2 regions of the Micromonospora sp. WMMA1923 genome follow, and region 1 is predicted to be linked to the other one. Evidence: predicted binding sites of a transcription regulator. Region 1 holds the regulator's gene; the other holds the start of a gene.

The links. Region 1 encodes HrcA, which represses chaperone genes, less so after heat shock. Its sites were predicted from a motif close to GGTTNGCACNCTCNNNNNGAGNGTGCNAACC; they were not measured.
Region 2: a site for HrcA is predicted at 2,799-2,829, ahead of groES (co-chaperone GroES). Genes of this name have one in related genera too.

Annotation. Positions count from the first base shown of each region.
Region 1 covers NZ_JBMHLZ010000001.1:4,252,682-4,263,675, reverse strand. Annotated here, with positions in the region: gene lepA (translation elongation factor 4) at 1-403, shown strand, start outside; gene ACN28G_RS19175 (GlsB/YeaQ/YmgE family stress response membrane protein) at 711-998, shown strand; gene ACN28G_RS19170 (GlsB/YeaQ/YmgE family stress response membrane protein) at 1,418-1,702, shown strand; gene ACN28G_RS19165 (MOSC domain-containing protein) at 1,888-2,526, shown strand; gene ACN28G_RS19160 (phytanoyl-CoA dioxygenase family protein) at 2,659-3,561, opposite strand; gene ACN28G_RS19155 (hypothetical protein) at 3,817-4,671, opposite strand; gene ACN28G_RS19150 (enoyl-CoA hydratase-related protein) at 4,764-5,567, opposite strand; gene hemW (radical SAM family heme chaperone HemW) at 5,586-6,809, shown strand; gene ACN28G_RS19140 (DUF4870 domain-containing protein) at 6,848-7,537, opposite strand; gene hrcA (heat-inducible transcriptional repressor HrcA) at 7,757-8,779, shown strand; gene dnaJ (molecular chaperone DnaJ) at 8,836-9,975, shown strand; gene ACN28G_RS19125 (16S rRNA (uracil(1498)-N(3))-methyltransferase) at 9,976-10,710, shown strand; gene ppk2 (polyphosphate kinase 2) at 10,941-10,994, opposite strand, start outside.
Region 2 covers NZ_JBMHLZ010000001.1:4,820,906-4,831,899, reverse strand. Annotated here, with positions in the region: gene ACN28G_RS21800 (sugar ABC transporter substrate-binding protein) at 1-22, opposite strand, end outside; gene ybaK (Cys-tRNA(Pro) deacylase) at 501-974, opposite strand; partial or broken gene ACN28G_RS21790 (THUMP-like domain-containing protein) at 1,231-1,446, opposite strand; partial or broken gene ACN28G_RS21785 (methyltransferase domain-containing protein) at 1,804-2,622, opposite strand; gene groES (co-chaperone GroES) at 2,963-3,277, shown strand; gene groL (chaperonin GroEL) at 3,348-4,994, shown strand; gene ACN28G_RS21770 (molybdopterin-dependent oxidoreductase) at 5,569-7,239, shown strand; gene ACN28G_RS21765 (hypothetical protein) at 7,482-8,801, opposite strand; partial or broken gene ACN28G_RS21760 (WhiB family transcriptional regulator) at 9,122-9,499, opposite strand; partial or broken gene ACN28G_RS21755 (helix-turn-helix transcriptional regulator) at 9,750-10,185, shown strand; partial or broken gene ACN28G_RS21750 (response regulator transcription factor) at 10,389-10,592, shown strand; gene ACN28G_RS21745 (DUF5319 domain-containing protein) at 10,801-10,994, opposite strand, start outside.

The DNA.
Region 1 (10,994 bases):
CTCCGGCGAGCAGTCCTCCGACCTGGTCAAGGTGGACATCCTGCTGCACGGCGAGCCGGTGGACGCGTTCAGCGCGATCGTGCACAAGGAGAAGGCGTACAGCTACGGCACGTCGATCGCCGCGAAGCTGCGCAACCTCATCCCGCGTCAGCAGTTCGAGGTGCCGATCCAGGCCGCCATCGGCAGCCGGGTGATCGCCCGGGAGACCATCCGGGCCATCCGCAAGGACGTGCTGGCCAAGTGCTACGGCGGCGACATCAGCCGTAAGCGCAAGCTGCTGGAGAAGCAGAAGGAGGGCAAGAAGCGGATGAAGATGGTGGGCCGGGTGGAGGTTCCCCAGGAGGCCTTCATCGCCGCCCTCTCCTCCGACTCCGCCGACGGAAAGTCCGCCGGCAAGAAGTAACCCCGGCGGTCGCGTCCCGCGACGACGACGGCCCGGCAGCACCCGTCCACCGGGGGCTCCCGGGCCGTTCGCGTCCGATGCGGACGTTGCCGTACCAGATTTTTTTCGGGCCTGTGGCGACTGTCGACTGAGGCCCGAACGGCCTGGTCAGCCCGACTTTGCGGCGGACCGACGCAGGGGTTTTCGATCGATGCTCGTCGCCATCGCTCAGGTTGAGTCGGTTTGAGGTCGGCGGCCCCCGGGCATTCACCGGTCAGCACCACCCACAACCACGAACTTTGATACGACGTGAAGAAGGAGGGCGACCGTGGAGCTCACTGTTTGGGGCATCATCACTGCGCTCGTTGTTGGTCTGATCATTGGCGCTCTGGGTCGCCTGGTCGTGCCGGGCCGGCAGAACATGCCGATCTGGCTGCACATGCTGATCGGTGTCGGTGCCGCCCTGCTCGGCACGGTCATCGCGCGGGCCAGCGGCTTCGCCGAGACCGCCGGCATCGACTGGCGGGAGCTCATGCTGCAGGTCCTGCTGGCCGCCGTGGCCGTGGCCCTGGTCGCCGGGGTCGGTGGCCGTCGCCGGGGAGTCACCCACCGGTAACCGAAACCACTCCACGGAAGGACGCCCGGCCAATTGGCCGGGCGTCCTTCCGTGTGCCGTCTTCCGTGTGCGTCGGCGCCCCGACGAGGTCAGCCCGACGCGGGGACGCACCCCTCCGACCCCGACGCCCGATCGACAGTCAGGCGACACGTTCCCTGTCGTGGTGGTCTCGGGCGGGTGCGTGCGGAGAACATCCTGGTAGTTGCGGAACAGCTGTGACGGGGGTTCCCGGTGGCGCTACGGGAGGCGTCACAACTGGCGGCTGGGCGAGGCTCGGCGCGGTGCCCGGGGCACGGGCAGGACCAAGGCGAGACCCGGTGCCGTGTGGATGGTGTCACAGGGGCGGTTTGATTTTTCGACGACCCGGGAACTGATGTGGTCACGAACGTAATTGACCTGCAGATATAAGGAGAACCACCGTGACCGTCGCCGGAATCCTCACCGCGCTCATCGTTGGTCTGATCGTCGGTGCGCTGGGTCGCCTGGTCGTGCCGGGCCGCCAGAACATGCCGATCTGGCTGCACATGCTCATCGGTGTGGGTGCCGCCCTGCTCGGCACCGTGATCGCCCGCGCGGCGGGACTCGCCACCGGCAGCTCCTTCATCAACTTCGGTGAGCTGCTGGTCCAGGTTGTCGTGGCCGCGATCGCGGTGGCCGTGGTCGCCGGTGTCGGCGGACGTCGCCGGGGCGTCAGCCACCGGTAAGCACCACCTGGCAATGCGGAGGGGCGCCCGACCTACTAGGTCGGGCGCCCCTCCGCACTCCCCCCTGTTGAAAGGAAGGGCCCCCTGTTAACGCATTCGGTCGACAGGGGTACCCCTCTCACACCCCGGCCAGGGGGTGTTGCGTGGGGCGTCGCGGGCCGGGTCGGTCGCCGTACGCTGGCGGCATGACTGGCAGGGTGGTGGCAGTGAACCTCGGTGTGGTGACCGAGGCGCAGTGGGCCGGCGACGCGAGCGGCCGGAGCGGGATCGACAAGCGGCCGGCGGAGGGGCCGGTGTGGCTGCGCGCCGACGGTGTGGTCGGGGACTTCATCGGCGAGCGGGCCCACCACGGCGGCCCCGACCAGGCGGTGTACGCCTACGCCGAACAGGACGCGGCCTGGTGGGCGACCGAGCTGGGGCGGGAGATCCGGCCGGGTGCCTTCGGCGAGAACCTGACGACGTCCGGCGTGGACGTCACCGGGGCCGTGATCGGGGAGCAGTGGCAGATCGGCTCGGCACTGCTGCAGGTGACCAAGCCGCGTACCCCCTGTCGTACGTTCGCGGGGTTCTGGCAGGTGCCGGACCTGATCAAACGGTTCACCGCCCGGGCCGCGCCCGGGGCGTACCTGCGGGTGTTGCGGGCCGGCGAGGTCGGCGCGGGGGATCCGGTGGAGGTGGTGGCGAGACCGGCGCACGGCGTCACCATCGGTGAGGTGTTCCGGGCCACCAGCCTCGAACCGGATCTGTTGCCCCGGCTGCTCGACGCGCCGGAGCTGCCGGAGGCGATCCGGGACAAGGTCCGTCGCCGGCTCGCCCTGCCCTGACCTCGCCCTGCCGTGATCCCGCCCGAGCGATCCCGCCCGAGCGTGATCGTCCGGGCGAGATCGTCCGTGGCGTTAAGAAGGGCCCCCTGCTATACCGAAAGCGTTAACAGGGGGCCCTTCCTTACCGCGAGGTCAGCGGAGCCAGGGGATGCTGCGGTCGAGCAGACCGCGCTCCTTGAGCTCCTTGCGCAGCGGGATCTCGTCGTCGACGTATCCGTCCCAGTTGATGCCCCAGTAGTTGGCGGTGTGGGTGCCCTCACCGATCAGCTGACGCTGGACCGGCGTGCGGTTGCGGTACCACTCGCCGTTGACGTCCGGGTGCAGCTCGTCCAGCGGACGGATCCACCGGTAGGTGTACCCGACGAAGAGCATCTTGCGGGTGATGGTCGACAGGTTCGTCGACCGCGAGTGCCACTGCCGGCGGTCGAAGATGAACGCGTCACCCGGGTTCGCGGTGATCTCCACCGTGCCCTCCGGGTCCGGGTTGTGCACGCTGAGGTCCTTGGGCCGGTCCAGCGAGTTCCACAGGTGGCTGCCCGGGATGACCTTGGTGGCGCCACGGCCGGTCTCCGACAGGTCGGAGAGGACGTACGCGACCTTCAGCGAGAACATCGGCCGGGGCAGGTTCGGGTCCATCGTCTCCGGGTCGGAGTTCTGCCGGTACCCGTCCTGGTGCCAACCCCAGTACGGCTTCTCCGGCTCGGCGGCCGGCGGGGTGACGTCCAGGTGGTTGTGGTGGGTGTAGATGTTCCAGCCGGCCAGCCCCCACATGTACGGGAAGGCGATCGGGTGGGTGAGCAACTCGCCGAAGAGCTCGTCGCGCTCCAGGAAGCCCAGCAGGTGCAGCGTGCCGTCCTTGGTGGTCTTGCCCTTGGCCTGCTCCTCCGCGTACACGCGGTCGACGGCTGCTTCCAGGGCGGCCCGGTGGTCCTCGGTCAGCACGTTCCGCAGCAGGAGGAAGCCCTGCTCGTGAAACTCCTTGCGGTCGGTGTCGCTGATCGGCTCGTAGCCGGTCCGGCCCTCGTAATCGAACACCTCGTCGTACCCCTCCCCATGAGGTGAAACCATTTCTGGCACAGGCCGCCGATCGTAACGCGCACCGGCGAGAGCGGGCCACGGGCCATTGGTCCCGGTACGGCCGGTGATCCACCGGGGGCAGCGGGTCGGCTGCGCGCGGTGACGAAACCGGGGAGGTATGGGGATCGATCGGGCGAATGTCAGATTCCACCGAGGCCGAAAGCCGGCAGGCGAAGAGCCGGGAGCCGGGAGCGCGGAGAGCGGAGCGGACGGTCAGAGATCGGCGAAGACCTCGGCGAGGACCTGCGGTTCGTCCCCGGTGTCCACCTCGCTCCAGGTGCCCTGTTTCGCCGTCCACTCCAGCCCGGCGAAGCGGACCCGCTTCACCCCGTGGTCGTGGGCGTGGGAGACCAGCCAGTGCGCGTACCGCCAGCCGTCGCGCTGGTCGGCGGCGGGCACGAGCAGCCCGGTCAGATCCGCCGGCGAGCTGGTGCCGGGCAGCCCCCAGTCGAGGTTCAGCGCCCGGGTCAGCGCGGTGGTGGCCGCCGCGCCGCGCAGCACCGGATCGGTGCCGAACCTGCAGGCCACCGCGCCGGTGGCCTCGCCGAGCAGGGCCCGGGTGAGCACCTGCGAGTTGTCCGCCCACTTCTCGTACGCCTCGGGGAAGGCCGAGCGTTGGACGGCCTGGGCGGCGTCGGTGACCCGCATCCGTTCCCAGCCCCGGACCTTCTTCAGCGCCGAGTAGAACCGGTTGGCCGCGTACCGGGGGTCACGGATCTGGGCCGGCGTGCCCCAGCCCTGGCTGGGTCGCTGCTGGAACAGCCCCACCGAGTCCCGGTCGCCGCCGGCGAGGTTGCGCAGGCTGGACTCCTGGTACGCGGTGGCCAGGGCGACCACCACCGCCTGTTCGGACATGCCGCGCTGGACGCCTACCGCGGCGATGGTCGCCGCGTTGGCCATCTGGTCGGGATCCAGCCCGACCCGGCCGTCGGCCTGGACGGTGCAGGTCCGGTCGGTAAGCGGGACGCGGAACTGGCCGACCTGCCGGCTGACGATGCCGATCCCGACGAGGGCGACGATGGCGAGGACGACACCTACTGCGACGACTGCCCGACCTCGCACCCGCACCTCCCGTTCGACGGTTCGCCAAGCGTACGTCGGTCTGGGCGCAGTGCCCCCTGTCTGCCCGGATCGTCACGATCCGTCGCGAGTCGGGTACCTCAGGCGACCGGATCGCTCCCGTCGTCGACAGGTACCCAGCTGGCGGGCCGTTTCTCCCGGAACGCCCGGACCCCCTCCCGTCCCTCGGCCGACAGGAAGTACCCGGTGGAGAGCGCCGCCAACGCGGCGATCTCGGCCGTCAGGTCGGTGACGGCCGGGCGGCGCAGCAGCTCCTTGGCGCCGGCCAGCGCCCCCGGGGCGCCCCGGACCAGCGACGCGCAGGCCCGGGTGACCGCCGCGTCCAGTTCGGCGGCCGGCACGGCGGTGGTGACCAGGCCGACCTGCGCGGCCCGCCGGCCGTCGAAGGTGTCCCCGGTCAGGTACAGCTCGGCGGCGGCCCGGGGGTGCAGGCGGGGCAGGACGGTCGCCGAGATCACCGCCGGGATCACCCCGATCCGGACCTCGGTGAAGGCGAACGTGGCCTCCTCGGCGCAGATCGCCAGGTCGGCCGCGGCGATCAGCCCCAGCCCGCCGGCCCGCGCCGGTCCGGCGACCCGGGCCACCACCGGCTTGGGGCACGCCCAGACGGCCGCGAGCACGTCACCGAGCATGCCGGCGGGCACCGTCCCGCTGGCATACGCCGCGGCGGTCTCCTTCAGGTCCGCCCCGGAGCAGAAGACCGGGCCGGTGTGGTCGAGCACGACCACCCGGACGGTGTCGTCGGCGACCGCGGCGGCCAGCCCGGCCAGCAGTTCGGTCATCAGTCCGGTGGAGAGCGCGTTGCGGTTGGCCGGGCTGTCCAGGGTGAGTGTGGTCACCCCGTGGGCCGTGGCCACCCGCACCAGCGCGTCGGAGGAGGTCATCCAGGCACACTAGTGGCCATGCCCGGCGTCCTTCCAGAAGGCGAGACCGTCCCGGTCGACGGTTCGCTGCCCGCCTCCGCCACCGCTGCCGTCGGCAGGCGTGGGTTCGGGGTGTACGTGCACGTGCCGTTCTGCGCCAGTCGGTGTGGTTACTGCGACTTCAACACGTACACCGCCGCCGAGCTGGGGGGCGGGGCGAGCCGGGAGAGCTACGCCGACACCGTGCTGGCCGAGTTGGCCTTGGCCGCCCGGGTGCTCGGCGACCGCCCGCCGCCCCGGGTGGAGACGGTCTTCGTCGGCGGTGGCACCCCGACCCTGCTGCCCGCCGACGACCTGGCCCGGATCCTGGACGCGATCGACCGCACCTGGGGGTTGGCCGCCGACGCCGAGGTGAGCACCGAGGCGAACCCGGAGTCGGTCACCCCCGCGTCGCTGAAGACCCTGCGGGCGGCCGGGTACACCCGGATCTCGCTCGGCATGCAGTCGGCCGCGCCGGGGGTGCTGGCCGTGCTGGAGCGCGGGCACCGCGCCGGCCGGGCCACCGCCGCCGCACTGGAGGCCCGCGACGCCGGTTTCGACCACGTCAACCTGGACCTGATCTACGGTACGCCGGGGGAGCGCGCCGAGGACTTCGCCGCCAGCCTGGACCAGGTCGTCGCGGCGGGGGTGGACCACGTCAGCGCGTACGCCCTGATCGTCGAGGACGGCACCCGGCTGGCCGCCCGGATGCGGCGGGGCGAGCTGCCGTACCCCTCCGACGACGTGGCGGCGGACCGTTACCTGGCCGCCGAGGCCGCCCTCGACGCGGCCGGTTTCTCCTGGTACGAGGTCTCCAACTGGGCCCGGACGCCGGCCGCCCGGTGCCGGCACAACCTGCTGTACTGGACCGGCGGCGACTGGTGGGGCCTGGGCCCGGGGGCGCACAGCCACGTCGGCGGGGTGCGCTGGTGGAACGTCAAACACCCCACCGCGTACGCGGCCCGGCTGGCCCGGGGGCACTCACCGGGCCAGGCCCGGGAGGTGCTCACCGCCACCGAGGCGCACATGGAGGACGTGATGCTCCGGCTCCGGCTGGCCGACGGGCTGCCCCTGTCGGTGCTCGACGAGCCGGGGCGGGCCGGCGCCGAGCGGGCCCGGACGGCCGGCCTGCTCGACGGGGCACGGTACGCCGACGGTCGGGCGGTGCTCACCCTGCGTGGCCGCCTGCTCGCCGACGCCGTGGTCCGCGACCTACTGCCCTGAGCACACCCGGCGGTCCGGCCGCGGTGAACCCGCCCGGCCTACTTGATGAAGCGGGACGTCATCGGGTAGCGGTAGAGGACGCCCTCGCCGGCCTTGACCCCGGCGACGATGCCGAAGATCAGCGGCACCAGCGCGACCAGCATCGGCACGAAGAACAGCACCCCGCAGGTGACGAAGGCCAGTACGAAGCTGAGCGCGAGCGCGATCACCCAGGTCAGCTGGAAGTTCAGCGCGGCCACGGCGTGTGCCCGGACGGCCGGCGACTGCCCCTTGGCCGAGTACGCGATCAGTGGGGCGACCCAACCGAGCAGCCCACCGCCGACGACCACCCCGAGCGCCCCGCCGAAGTGGGCGATGAGCGCCCAGTTCTTCTCCTCGGAGCTGGGGTAGCCGGCCGGTGGCCCACCGTAGCCGCCGCCGGTCGGGTACCCGACGCCCGGCGGGGGATTCCCACCCGGTGGGGGATAGTTGCCCGGCGGAGGGTTGCCGCCGGGCGGCGGGTAGCCCCCGGTGCCCGGGAACGGTGGCGGGTAGCCACCGGAGGTGGGCTGCTCCGGCGGGGGGTATCCACCGGGTGGGGGGTAGTCGCCCGGCCCTGACGTCCCGGACAGTGGAGCGGTGGGTGGTTCGTAGCCGAAGGGGTCGGCGGGGGGATGCATCGGGGTGGTCGGATCGGACCGCTGAGGGTCGGGGTCGCCCGATCCCGGTGGGCGAGGTGGTTCAGTCATGAAGCTCACGGTAGGCGCAGCCGGCAAGGCGGCACCGGAGCGACACAGGTGACGGGGCGCACCGGGCTCCGGCGCGGTACCGATCATCGCGTCGCCGCGGGCACCCGACGTAGACTGGCACTCGCTACAGTCGAGTGCCAGGAGGTGCGGCCGGCCCGCACCCGACGGCGCGGCCGCGCGGCCCGCGAGCCGGGTCGACGCGCGACAGGAGGTGGGAGCATGGGTCTCGACGACCGCAAACTCGCCGTGCTGCGCGCGATCGTCGAGGACTACGTAGCCACCCAGGAGCCGGTCGGCAGTCGGGCCCTGGTCGAGCGGCACCAGCTCGGTGTCTCCCCGGCGACCGTCCGCAACGACATGGCGGTGCTGGAGGAGGAGGGCTACATCCGGCAGCCGCACACCAGCGCCGGCCGGGTGCCCACCGACCGCGGCTACCGGCTCTTCGTCGACCGGCTGTCCCGGGTCAAGCCGCTCAGCCCCGCCGAACGACGGGCCATCGAGCGGTTCCTGCTCGGCGCGGTCGACCTCGACGACGTGGTGCACCGCACGGTGCGGCTGCTGGCCCAGCTCACCCGCCAGGTGGCCGTGGTGCAGTACCCGAGCCTCGCCCGTTCCTCGGTCCGCCATTTGGAGCTGGTGCCGATCTCCACCACCCGGCTGATGCTGGTCATGATCGCCGACACCGGCCGGGTCGAGCAGCGGCTGGTCGAGCTGCCCGCGCCGATCCCCGCCGACGACGTCACCGACCTGCGTCGCCTGCTCAACGAGAAGCTCGGCGGTACCCGGCTCTCCGAGACCCCGCCGCTGGTGCAGGCGCTGGTCGAGGAGGCCTCGCCGCAGCTGCGCCCGGCCATGACCACGCTCTCCACCGTGCTGCTGGAGACGCTTGTCGAGCGGCACGAGGAGCGGCTGGCGCTGGCCGGCACCGCCAACCTGACCCGGGGCGGCCTGCTCGACTTCCAGGGGTCGCTACGGCCGATCCTGGAGGCGCTGGAGGAGGAGGTCGTCCTGCTCAAGCTGATCGGCGAGGCCGAGCCGAGCACCACCCGGGTGCTGATCGGCGACGAGAACGAGGTCGACAACCTGCGCGCCGCCTCGGTGGTCAGCACCGGCTACGGGCCGGGCACGACCATCGTTGGTGGGTTGGGGGTGCTGGGGCCGACCCGGATGGACTACCCCGGCACCATCGCCACGGTCCGGGCCGTGGCACGCTACGTGGGCGAGCTGCTGGCCCAGAACTGACCAGTCGGGCCGACGATCGGCGCAGAGCGAGACGAAACATGAGGACACGGGACGCAGTGGCCAGGGACTACTACGGCATTCTCGGGGTTGACCGGGAAGCCTCCGATGACGAGATCAAGCGCGCCTACCGCAAGTTGGCGCGGCGGTTCCACCCGGACGTGAATCCGGACCCGGAGGCCCAGGAGAAGTTCAAGGACATCAACGCCGCGTACGAGGTCCTGTCGGACGACCGGAAACGGCAGATCGTCGACCTGGGCGGCGACCCGCTGGCACCCGGCGGCGGCGCGGGTGGCCCGGGCGGGCCCGGCGCCGGCCCGTTCGCCGGCTTCCAGGACATCATGGACGCGTTCTTCGGCGGGGCCGCCGGTGGCGCCCGGGGTCCGCGCCCGCGGACCCGACCCGGCGCGGACGCCATCCTGCGCTTGGAACTCGACCTGCAGGAGACCGCCTTCGGCGTCGAGGCGCCGATCAACGTCGACACGGCCGTGCTCTGCACCACCTGCTCCGGCGCGGGCACCGCCGCCGGCACCCACCTGGCCACCTGCGAGACGTGCGGTGGCCGGGGCGAGGTGCAGTCGGTGCAACGCACCTTCCTCGGCCAGGTGGTCTCCGCCCGCCCCTGCACGGTCTGCCAGGGCTACGGCACCACGATCCCGCACCCCTGCCCGACCTGCGCCGGCGACGGACGGGTCCGCACCCGCCGCTCGCTGACCGTCAAGATCCCGGCCGGGGTCGAGGACGGCATGCGGATCCGGCTGGCCCAGCAGGGCGAGGTCGGCCCGGGTGGCGGCACCCCCGGAGACCTCTACGTCGAGATCCACGAGCGGCCGCACGACGTCTACTCCCGCAAGGGCGACGACCTGCACTGCCGGGTCACGGTGCCGATGACCGCCGCCGCCCTGGGCACCCGGCTGACCATCAAGACCCTGGACAGCGAGGAGACCGTCGACGTCAAGGCCGGCACCCAGCCGGGCAGCACCCTGCGGCTGCGCGCCCGTGGGGTGCCACACCTGCGCGGCACCGGCCGGGGCGACCTCTACGTCCACCTCGACGTGCGGACGCCCACCAAGCTCGACGCCGACCAGGAGCGGATGCTGCGCGACTTCGCCAAGACCCGAGGCGAGGAGGTCGCCGAGCTGACCAAGCAGGGTGGCTTCTTCTCCCGGATGCGGGACGCCTTCAACGGGCACGCCTGAGTGTCCGCGCCGCTCTTCCTGGTCGACGCCCTGCCCACCGGTGACACCCTGACCCTCGACGGGCCGGAGGGCCACCACGCCGCCACCGTGCAACGCCTGCGGGCCGGCCAGGAACTGCTGCTCGCCGACGGCCGGGGCGGCACCGCCGACGCCGTGGTCACCACCGTCGGCCGGGGCAGCCTCACCGCCGATATCACCTCCCGGGGGTACGTCGACGCGCCGGTACCCCGCCTCGTGGTGGTGCAGGGCATCGCCAAGGGCGACCGGGGTGAACTGGCCGTGCAGGCGATGACCGAGGTCGGGGTGGACGAGATCGTGCCCTGGGCGGCGTCCCGCTCGGTGGTGCAGTGGCGGGGTGAACGGGGCGTACGGGCCCGGCAGAAGTGGGCGGCGACCGCCCGGGAGGCCGCCAAACAGGCCCGCCGGGCCTGGCTGCCGGTGGTGGCCGGAGCACCCGACGAGTCCACCCCGACGGTGGCCCGCCGGCTGGCCGGCGCCGCCGCCGCGTTCGTCCTGCACGAGGGCGCCGACGAACGGCTGAGCACCGCCGAGTTGCCCACGACCGGCGAGATCGTGCTGGTGGTGGGCCCGGAGGGTGGGGTGGCCGAGACGGAACTGGCCACCTTCACCGCCGCCGGTGCCCGGCCGGTCCGGCTGGGCCCGACGGTGCTGCGTACCTCCACCGCCGGGGTCGCCGCCCTCGCCCTGCTCTCCACCCGCCTAACCCGCTGGTAGCCGGGTAAGGAAGGGCCCCCTGTTAACGCTTTCGGTATAGCAGGGTTCCCCTCTCACCGCCCGAGCCGGAAGCTGCCTTCTCGCCGCCCGGCACGGGAGAGTCCCCGGACGGGGGAGGCTGCCGGGACGGGAGAGGGCGGCTGCCGGCACGTGGGGGAGGCCGCCGGGACGTGGGGGAGGCTGCCGGGGCGGGGGAGGGTGGCTGCCGGGACGAGAGAGATCCCGCGCCGTCAGAGCCGGGGGAAGACCTGCACCGGGTGGTCGTCCGGGCGCAGGTCCAGGCC
Region 2 (10,994 bases), 570 kb from region 1:
TGGTGAGGATCCCTCTGCGCATCTGCGGGGTTCCTTTCGGGGGTGGGGTTGCCGGGTGTGGTTTGTTGTGTCCGGCAACGTATTTCGCGTCACACGTCACGCACAAGACCGCCGAGGTCATGAATTTGTTGGCGGCGGTAACAATTCAGCAACGCCACCGCCGTGCCCCGGAAACCACCCAGCTAACCGGGTCGCTCCCGGCGTCGCGGCGCCCTGCTCAGGCCCCCGACCGGGCCGGCCGGAGCGTGGGGGCCATGCCGTGGGGCGCTGGCGGCCTCGGCTGCGGTCAGCTGAGCGGGGTGTAGATGGCTGCCGGGCGGGGCGTTGCCGGCTGCCCGGCTGCCGGGCGGGGCGCTGGCGGCTGCCTGGCTGCCGGGCGGGGCGCTGGCGGCTGCCCGGCTTCACGGCGGGGCGCTGGCGGCTGCCCGGCTGCCCGGCGGGGCGTTGGTGGCCCTGGGCGACGGTCAGCCGGGCGGGGCGTTGGTGGCCCTGGGCGACGGTCAGCCGAGCGGGGCGATGGTGGCCCCGGTGAGGGCGACCAGGTCGGCGGGGGCGAGTTCGAGTTGCAGCCCGCGCCGGCCGGCACTGACGTAGACCGTGTCGAAGGTCAGCGCGGAGGAGTCCACCACCGTGGGCAGCTGCCTGCGTTGGCCGAGCGGACTGATCCCGCCACGCACGTAACCGGTGGCCCGCTCGGCGACCGTACGCTCGGCCAGCCCGGCCCGCTTGCCGCCCACCGCCGCCGCGAGGGCCTTGAGGCTCAGCTCGCCGGTGACCGGTACGACCGCCACCACCAGCGCGCCGTCGACCTCGGTGACCAGGGTCTTGAACAGGCGCTCCGGTGGCACCCCGAGGGCCCGCGCGACCACCGCGCCGTAGTTCGGCGCATCCGGCGCGACCCGGTACGCGTGGGTGCGGTGAGCGATCCGCCGCCGGGTCAGCAGCGCCGTCGCCGGGGTGCCCTGTCCCGCCATGCCCGACAGGCTAGACCGGTGGACCTGCCGCCGCTCGCCGATTCCGCCTCGATCGACCCGCCCGGCGGGTGGCGCGCCCGGCGGGTGGCGTGGCCGGTTGATCCACTCGGTTGGGGCGATATGGCGGGGTCAGCCGGGCCCGGATACCGCCATGTCGTCCCAACCGAGTGGATCAAAGCCGGGGGTGCGCCATCCCGGGAGTGATGGGAAGGGCAGCATGGATGTCATCCCGGCGCGATCAACCCTGGGTCGCCGGTCAGGTCACTGGGCGGCACAACAGGGTGGTCGGGGCACCTGCCACCCGGGTCAACACCAGGCTCGCCGGCTGGTCCCCGGTGAGCCGCAGATCGCGGCGGAGCTGCTCCGGCTCCAACGCGGAACCACGCTTCAGGATCTCCACCCGGCCGACCCGTCGCTCCCGCAGCAGCGCACGCAGCCGTTTCAACGAGAACGGCAGCACGTCGGTCACCTCCAGGCAGCGGGCGAACGGGGTCACCGTGGCGGTGTCGGCGTACAGGTAGGCGATGCTCGGGTCAGCCAGCGTGGCATCCAGTTCGGCGCCGAGTTCGGCGACCAGGTGGGCGCGGACCACCGCCGGGTCCGGGTCGTAGAGGAACCGCCGTACCGGCCCGACCGCCGCCTCCGCCATGCCGCTACCGCCCAACTGGTGCACCGTCTGCCGCGCGGCCTCGCCCCCGCCGTGCTGCCGCGCCGCCTCGCCCCCGCCGTGCTGCCGCGCCGCCTCGCCCCCGCCGTGCTGCCGCGCCGCCTCGCCCCCGCCGTGCTGCCGCGCCGCCTCGCCCCCGCCGTGCTGCCGCGCGGCCTCGCGCTCGCTGGGGTGAGAAGGGTGCCCTTCTCGACCGTATGCGTTAACAGGGGGCCCTTCCTTACCCAGCAGGGTGGCGCGGCGGGGGAGGTGGGCCAGCGGGCCACACCAGAGGGCGGCCTCGACCAGGTCGCCGTCGACGCTCACCCACTCCGCCTCCGCGTCGGCCGGGATCAGCGCGTGGTCGAGGCCGGGGGCCACCTTGACCACCGTGTTCGGCACCCGGTGCGCCAGACCGGTGACGAAGTCCCAGGGCGGCGAGTAGGAGTTCGGGTCGAAGATCCGTCGGCCGGTGCCGGCCCGCCGACGGGCCGGGTCGCAGAAGACCGCGTCCACCCCGGACACGTCGAAGGCGGTGGCGTCGCCGCAGGTCACGGTGAACAGGTCGGCCAGCCCGGCGGCCTCGGCGTTGGCGGCGGCCAGCGCGGCGGTGAGCGGGTCGGCCTCCACGCCGTACACCCGGATGCCGGCACGGGCGGCGGCGAGTGCGTCGGCACCGAGGCCGCACCCCAGATCGGCCAGGGTGTCCACCCCGACGGCCCGTAACCGTTCGGCCCGTCGTCGGGCGACTACCGACCGGGTGGCCTGCTCCAGACCGGCCCGGGTGAAGAACATCCCGGCGGCGACCGGGCCGAACTTGCCGACCGCCCGGCGGCGCAGCTCCGCCTGGGTCAGCGCGGCGGCGGCCAACCCGGCGGGTACGCCGGTGGCCCGCAGCGCACCCGCCGCGCGCAGCGGGTCACCGCCGGCCAGTCGCGCGGCCGTGGCCAGTGCCGCCGACCCCTCGGGGGTACGCAGCGCGGCGAGCTGTTCCAGATCCACCCGGCCATTGTCGCGGGCTGTCCCATGACCGCCGAGCCGGCCGTCGCCGATTCCCACCGTTGCCGGGCCCGGTCCTCGGATCTCCGCAGCGGGTGGCCGGCGGGGGAACAGTGGCGGACACGACCGTGGCGGATTGGCACTCTCCTTGACGGAGTGCTAGCCGAGGAATAACCTGCGATTAGCACTCTCGCCATGAGGGTGCCAGCTCCCGGGCCTTCCCGGCACGGGTGCTCACGCCAGGCGGACCGGCACCCGCGACGACGGTCCCGCCCGGTGGCATGAGGCAGATTGACGCTGGTCGGATTCTCGACCGGCTACGAAACCAATACCCCAGGAGGGTATGCCCGTGACTACCGCGACCAAGGTTGCGATCAAGCCGCTCGAGGACCGCATCGTGGTCCAGGCGAACGAGGCCGAGACCACGACGGCGTCCGGCATCGTGATCCCCGACACCGCCAAGGAGAAGCCCCAGGAGGGCGTCGTCCGGGCCGTCGGCCCGGGCCGGGTCGACGACAGCGGCAACCGGATCCCGGTTGACGTGCAGGTCGGCGACACCGTCCTCTACTCCAAGTACGGCGGCACCGAGGTCAAGTACGCCGGCGAGGAGTACCTGGTGCTCTCCGCCCGCGACGTCCTCGCGGTCATCGAGAAGTAACCAACCGAATCAGTGTCGCTGCCCCGGTCCGGCTCGCCGGGCCGGGGCAGCACGCTTCGAAGGGACATTCATGGCGAAGATCCTGAGCTTCTCGGACGACGCCCGACACCTGCTGGAGCACGGTGTCAACGCCCTCGCTGACGCGGTCAAGGTCACTCTCGGCCCGCGCGGGCGCAACGTCGTCCTGGACAAGAAATTCGGTGCGCCGACGATCACCAACGATGGTGTGACCATCGCCAAGGAGATCGAGCTCACCAACCCGTACGAGAACCTGGGCGCGCAGCTGGTCAAGGAGGTGGCGACCAAGACCAACGACGTCGCCGGCGACGGGACCACCACCGCGACCGTGCTGGCGCAGGCGATGATCCGCGAGGGTCTGCGCAACGTGACCGCCGGGGCCAACCCGATCGGGCTCAAGCGTGGCGTCGACGCTGCCGCCCAGAAGGTCTCCGAGGCGCTGCTGGAGCGGGCCGTGGAGGTCGACGACAAGAAGTCGATCGCACACGTCGCGACCATCTCCGCGCAGGACTCCACCATCGGTGAGCTGATCGCCGAGGCGATGGAGCGGGTCGGCCGCGACGGTGTCATCACCGTCGAGGAGGGCTCCGCCCTGCACACCGAGCTGGACGTCACCGAGGGGCTCCAGTTCGACAAGGGCTTCATCTCGCCCAACTTCGTCACCGACGCGGAGTCGCAGGAGTCCGTTCTGGAGGACGCGTACATCCTGATCACCACGCAGAAGATCTCCGCGATCGAGGAGCTGCTGCCGCTGCTGGAGAAGGTCCTCTCCGACAGCAAGCCGCTGCTGATCATCGCCGAGGACGTCGACGGGCAGGCGCTCTCCACCCTGGTGGTCAACGCCATCCGCAAGACCGTCAAGGTCTGCGCGGTCAAGGCCCCCGGGTTCGGCGACCGCCGCAAGGCGATGCTCCAGGACCTGGCGATCGCCACCGGTGCCGAGCTGGTCGCCCCCGAGCTGGGCTACAAGCTGGACCAGGTCGGCCTGGAGGCGCTCGGCTCCGCCCGGCGCATCGTGGTCGACAAGGAGACCACCACCATCGTCGATGGTGGCGGCCAGTCCAGCGAGGTCAGCGACCGGGTCGCCCAGATCCGCAAGGAGATCGAGGCCTCGGACTCCGACTGGGACCGGGAGAAGCTGGGCGAGCGGCTGGCGAAGCTCTCCGGCGGTATCGCGGTCATCAAGGTGGGTGCGGCGACCGAGGTCGAGATGAAGGAGCGCAAGCACCGCATCGAGGACGCCATCGCCGCGACCAAGGCCGCGGTCGAGGAGGGTACGGTGCCCGGCGGCGGTGCCGCGCTCGCGCAGATCCTGCCGGTGCTCGACGACGACCTCGGCTTCACCGGTGACGAGAAGGTCGGTGTCTCGATCGTGCGCAAGTCGCTGGTCGAGCCGCTGCGCTGGATCGCGCAGAACGCCGGCCAGGACGGTTACGTCGTGGTGCAGAAGGTCGTCGGCGAGAAGTGGGGCCAGGGTCTCGACGCCGCCAACGGCTCCTACGTCGACCTGGCCAAGTCCGGCATCATCGACCCGGTGAAGGTGACCCGCAACGCGGTGACCAACGCCGCCTCGATCGCCGGGCTGCTGCTGACCACCGAGAGCCTGGTCGTGGAGAAGCCGGAGAAGGCCGAGCCGGCCGCCGCCGGTGGCCACGGCCACTCGCACGGCCACGGCCACCAGCACGGCCCCGGCTTCTGATCCACCCGCACCCCGGCACCCAACACCCGCCGCAGGTGCAAGGAAGGGCCCCTTCTTAACGCTCATCCGGTTAGGAAGGGGCCCTTCCTTGCACCGCGGGCGGGCGGTGCAAAGATCTTGGAAGCAAAGTGCCCCTCCAGCGGCCGGCTTCTTCCAGGTCACTCTTGTTGCGCAGAGACCCCATAAGCGTAAAAAAGGGGCAAATCAGTGCAGAACCGCTCTATTGCCCGGCCACCCCACCGACGCACGTACCCTCGTCACCGCCCGAAGCGGGCCCCGAGGTGAATCTTGGACACTTACCGTCCAAATAGAACGGTAAGTGTCCAAGATCTCCAAGCCGGTCGGGTACGGAGACAGCAACGCGCCTCAGCCGCGAAACGACGGCGGGGGTCGGGGCGTTCGACGGATCAGGGCGGCTCTCACCGGGCCGGGTCGGCCGCTGCCTGGTCCAGCTCTCGGATGGGCCAGAATCTGGTCGGTTGCGGACCAGGGGCGCGGTGACCGGGGCGAGCGGGTCATCACCGGCCGTTCCGGGGAGTCGACGCTCGGCGGAGTGTGGGTCAGACTCGGTCGGGTGACTGTCATCTCCCGCGGGTACGCGGCCCTGGCCGGGATCACCGCCGCCGTCGTGGCGATCGGCTCGGCGGAACTGGTGGCGGTGGTCACCGGTCCCCGGTCGGCTCCGCTGGTCGCGGTCGGGGGCCTGGTGGTGGACCACGTCCCTGAGCCGGCGAAACAGTTCGGCATCGCGCTCTTCGGCACGTACGACAAGATCGCTCTGTTGGTGGGGACGGCGCTGTTGCTCGGCGTCTTCGCCGCGCTGATCGGGGTGTTGGCGGTCCGGTGGTTGGTGGCCGGCCTCGCCGGCATCGGGGTGTTCGCCGCCCTCGGCGTGGGCGCGGCGGTGACCCGGGCCGGTGCGGGCCCGGCCGACGCGCTGCCGTCGTTGCTCGGCGGCGGGCTCGGCGCGCTGGCGCTCTGGCTGCTGATCGCCGGCCCGCTGCAACCCGACCCCTGGCCCTGGTCCCCACCGGCGACAGCACCCCCACCGGCGACAGCACCTCCACCTGCGGCGACATCGTCACCGACGGCGACACCTCCACCGGCGATGGCCTCGTCACCGGCGACAGCACCCCCACCGGACGCGGCGACCCCGGCCGCCCCGGCGGGAATGTCGGTGGAGGGGCGGCGGCGTTTCCTCACCGGGGCGGGCTGGCTGATCGGCACGGCGACCGTCGGTGGGCTCGCCGGGCGGTGGCTGGCCGGCCAGCGGGGGGTGTCGGAGGCCCGGGCGGCGGTGGTGCTACCGGCGCCGGTGGGGCCCGCGCCGGCGGTACCGGCGGGAGCGGACCTGTCGGTGCCGCAACTCGCCCCCTACGTCACGCCGAACATCGGGTTCTACCGGATCGACACCGCGCTGGTGGTGCCGCAGGTCGACCCGGACACCTGGCGGCTGCGTATCCACGGCCGGGTCCGCAACCCGATCGAGTTGAGCTTCGCCGAGTTGCTGGCCCGACCGATGGTCGAGCGGTACGTCACCCTGGCCTGCGTCTCCAACGAGGTGGGTGGGGACCTGGTCGGCAACGCCCGGTGGCTCGGGGTGCCGATCCGGGAGCTGCTCGACGAGGCGCAACCGGAGCAGGGTGCGGACCAGGTGGTGGGGCGCTCGGTCGACGGATGGACCTGCGGCACCCCGACCGCGGTGCTGCGCGACGGGCGGGACGCGCTGCTGGCGGTGGGGATGAACGGCGAGCCGTTGCCGGTCGAGCACGGCTTTCCGGTCCGGATGGTGGTGCCGGGCCTGTACGGCTACGTCTCGGCCTGCAAGTGGGTCACCGAGCTGGAGCTGACCAGTTTCGCCGACTTCGACGCGTACTGGGTGCCGCGGGGCTGGTCGGCGCAGGGGCCGGTGAAGACCCAGTCGCGCATCGACACGCCCCGCCCGCGCAACCGGCTTACCGCCGGACAGGTGACGGTGGCGGGGGTGGCCTGGGCGCAGCACCGGGGCATCAGCCGGGTGGAGGTACGCCTCGACGAGGGTCAGTGGCAGGAGGCGGAGCTGGCCCCGGCCGTGTCGGTGGACACCTGGGTGCAGTGGTCGTGGCGCTGGACGGCCACCGTGGGCGAGCACACCCTGCAGGTACGGGCCACCGACAGCGCCGGGGAGACCCAGACCGAGCGTCGCCGGCCGGTCGCCCCGGACGGGGCCACCGGCTGGCACACGGTCCGGGTGACCGTCCGCTGACCATCCGACGGACCAGCCGACGAACCATCCGAGGGACCAGCCGACGCGGACGGTCCGAGCGACGGGCAGGCCAACCGGCCAGGCCAGCCGGCGGGCGCTGACCAACCGACGGACCAACCGACGCGGACGGACCAAGCGCCGGGCCGGGCCGATGGGCCAGGCCGATGGGCCAGGCCGCCGAACCAGGCCGCCGAACCAGGCCGGCCGACAAGCCCGGCCGAGTAGCGGGGCGGCTGGCCGGTTCAGTCGACGGGGAGTGTGTCGAAGGGCGGCGGCGGGCCGAGGTAGGCGACCTCCGGATCCAGCAGCACCGACCAGGCCGGTCGGTAGGCCGCCGCCCGACGCTCCACCTCGGGTCGCAGGTGGCTGCGCCAGGGCCCGCCCCGGTCCTCGTGCGGGATCCAGCGGGGCCACGAGTCGTAGCACCGGGTCACGGTGACCCCGTCGGCGCTGGCGGCGACGCGGAGGAAGATCCAGCAGCCGTACGCCGGGTCGGCCTCGGCCTGCCGGAGCCGACGGACCAGGTCACCGGCCTTTCGGAAGGCCGCCCAGTCGTCGTCGCCGGGCCGGCCAGCGGGTGTCGCCCCGTCCCGGTGCTGGCTCAGTGAGGTGTCGGTGACCTGGAAGGACAGCGTGGACGGGGCGCGATCGCGGGCCCATTCGATCAGCGCGGTCAGCTCCAGGGTGGGCGCGGGGACCGGGCGGGGGGTCTCCTCGGCCTGCCGCATCGCCGTCCATACCAGGCGGTCGTGCTGGTCCTCGCTGAGCCGCCGGATCCGCCGGGGTGGAGGCCCGGCCGCCGCCGGCACCACCGGCCGGACACCGTCCGCCCGGAGCCCGGCGCGGGCGGCCACCGCGAGACCGGCGGCCAGGTCAACCCCGCCGGTCGCCCCAGGTCCGCTGTCGGCCGGGCTGGTCGCCCCAGGTCCGCTGTCGGCCGGGCCGGTCGCCCCAGGTCCGCCGTCAGCCGGGCCGGTCGGATCGATCCGGCCGAGTAGCCCGGCCAGCACCACCCCGTCGAGTACGCCGCCGGCAGCGGCGTCGAGCAGGCGACCGGCCGCCACCGCCACCTCGGCCCGCTCCGTCGGGAGGTCCGCCGGCTGGTGACCGCCCCAGGAGAAGACCACTTCGCCCAGTTCCTGCCGGGCGCGGGCATCGTCGAGGACGGCACCGGCGGTCTCCGGCAGGCCGTCGGCCACCTGCGACTCGGGGTACGGCACCCGGGACCAGTGGCCGCCGTCGTACCAGTAGACGTAGCCGAGCTGGTCGTCGGCGGCGTGCCGGACCAGCTCCGGCCAGGGCAGCCAGCCGGGCGCCCCGGCGAGCAGGTCCAGGGGTGGACTCAGGCCGGCGGTGTCGCTGTACTCGTGGTCGTAGCCGAAGAGGACCGCCCGGCCACCCTCGACGAGCACCAACCGGGCCCAGTTGCCGCCGTGGTCGTCATGGTGGGCGCCGTCGGCGTCACACCAGTACACATCGGGGTGGCCGAGGGCGGTCAGGGCGGCGGCGAGCGCGCCCCAACGTGCCCAGAGCAGGTCTGGTGCCGCGATGTCGATCCGCATCCGCCGGATCCTGGCAGGCGTCACCCGCCACCGGACGGGCGGGGTGGGTTCGGACCGAGTCCAGCGCCGGCAACCCTGGACGCAAGGAAGGGCCCCTTGTTAACGGCCTGCGGTGAGAGGGGTTCCCTTCTCTACCGAAGGCGTTAACAAGGTGCCCTTCCTTACAGGTGGGGCGGGTGGGTGGTCGGTCAGGCGACGCTGCGCTGGCTGGGCACGGTGGCCTGGCCTGACAGGTTGGCCTGGTTGGGCAGCGTGGCCTGGTTGGGCAGTGGGGTCGGGCCCGGCAGCGGTGCCGCGTTGGCGAGCGAGGACTGGCCGGGCAGCGTGGCCTGGGCCGGCACGGTCGACTTGTGGGCGCTGCCGAGGCGGGCCTCCAGCCGGGCGACGTCGACCCGCGCGTGCCGGCGGTCGGCCAGGTCCTCCCAGCCCATCGCGAGCAGGCGCAGCCGCTCGGACTCGCTGAACCCGCCCCAGACGCCGTACGGCTCGCGCACCGACAGGGCGTGCGCGGCGCACTCGGCGCGGACCGGGCAGGCCCGGCAGACCGACTTGGCACCGGACTCGCGCCGCAGGCGGGACGAGCCACGTTCACCGTCGGGGTGGAAGAACTGGGCGCTGTCCCGTCCTCGGCAGGAGCCGAGTCGCTGCCAGTCCCACAGATCGACGATGGGTCCGGGCAGTCTACGTACGTTGGACATCAGCACCCCTCCTTCCGCGCGGCACCGCGCGTTCCTTCTGCCGGGCCCCGGGCGGCGGGCCGCGCTGGCGCACCGTCCCCGGCTTGACACCACCGGTACCCGAATGACTCACCACTCACACGTCTGTGATCGAAAACCCGAAACGACTTGCGGCATATGACCGATAAGTCCGAAAAGTTGGGAGGATTGCCGGGAACCTCCTCCCGAGGCGACCCCGCCATGGTCTGCTCGTGTGCGGAGAGGAGACACAGTGCGTACCGTTCTCGTGTGCGTTCGGACACCGCTCGCCGCCCAGCATCTGATCGCCGCCGCGGCGCGTCTCGGCCTGACCTCGATCGTCCGGACCGCCGTCTCCGATTCCGAGGCGATGCTGCGGCTCGCCGAGCGGCCGGCGGACGTGGTGTTGGCCGACACGGCGCTTACCCGACCGGACAGCGCCGGCTTCGTCCGCCGGGTGCTCGCCCGTGCCCCGCAGGCCGCCGTGCTGCTGCTCGGTGCCGAGGAGGCGGAGGCGGCGGCGGCCACCATCAGCGCCGGAGCCCGGGGCCTGATCCAGGGCACCGACCACGATCTGACCAGCGCGGTGACCAAGGCGTTGCTGCTGCTCTCCGTACCTGGTCGGGCGACCCGTAGCCGGGTGACCGATCCGGTCCGGGACACCGCGACCGTCGGCGGCTCGACCCGGGTCGACGGCCGGGGCCCGACGGCCGCGCCGCCGCCGGCTGCCGGCACCGGGCCTACCCAGTCGAGGCCGGGTGAGAACCCGGCCGGCAGCCCCGGCGTGGTACCCGTGCAGCGGGGGGACGACGAGGGCGAGGCCGCCGAGGAGGGCACCCAGGGGGAGGCGACGCCAAGCCGGCAGCGGCCCGGGTCGACGGGGCGGACGGCCCGGAACCCGGTGGGGCTCACCGAGCGGGAGCTGCAGGTGCTCTTCGGCATGGCCGAGGGCAAGAGCAACGCCGAGATCGGCCGGGAGCTGTTCGTCTCCGAGGACACCGTGAAGACCCACGCCCGCCGGCTGTTCCGCAAGCTGGGTGCCCGGGACCGGGCCCATGCGGTGGCCGCCGGCTTCCGTGCCGGCCTGGTCGCCTGACCCGACAACGGCCGCAAACCGTCACCCGGCGGACACCCGTCACCCGGCGGACACCCGTCACCCGGCGGACACCCGTCACCCTGCGGACACCCGTCACCCGGCGGACACTGTCAACCGGGGGGCGCTGTCAGCCCACGGTCGGCCGGGGCGGCTCAGCCCCACAGCCCGCGAGGGCGGCTCAGCTCACCGTCGGCCGGGCCGGGACGGATCAGTCGGTGCTCTCCGGCTCGTCGTCGGTGCCCTCGGTCAACGTGTCGTGCACGCCGTCGGCGTAGCCCCGGGCGTAGTCCCAGGTGACGTAGTGGTCCGGGTCGGGGTCGAACGCCGGCTCGTGCACCCGGGGCCGGCCCGAGCTGAGCAGGTGCCGCAGGTTGCCCCGGAGCAGGTCCCAGTCGAAGTAGT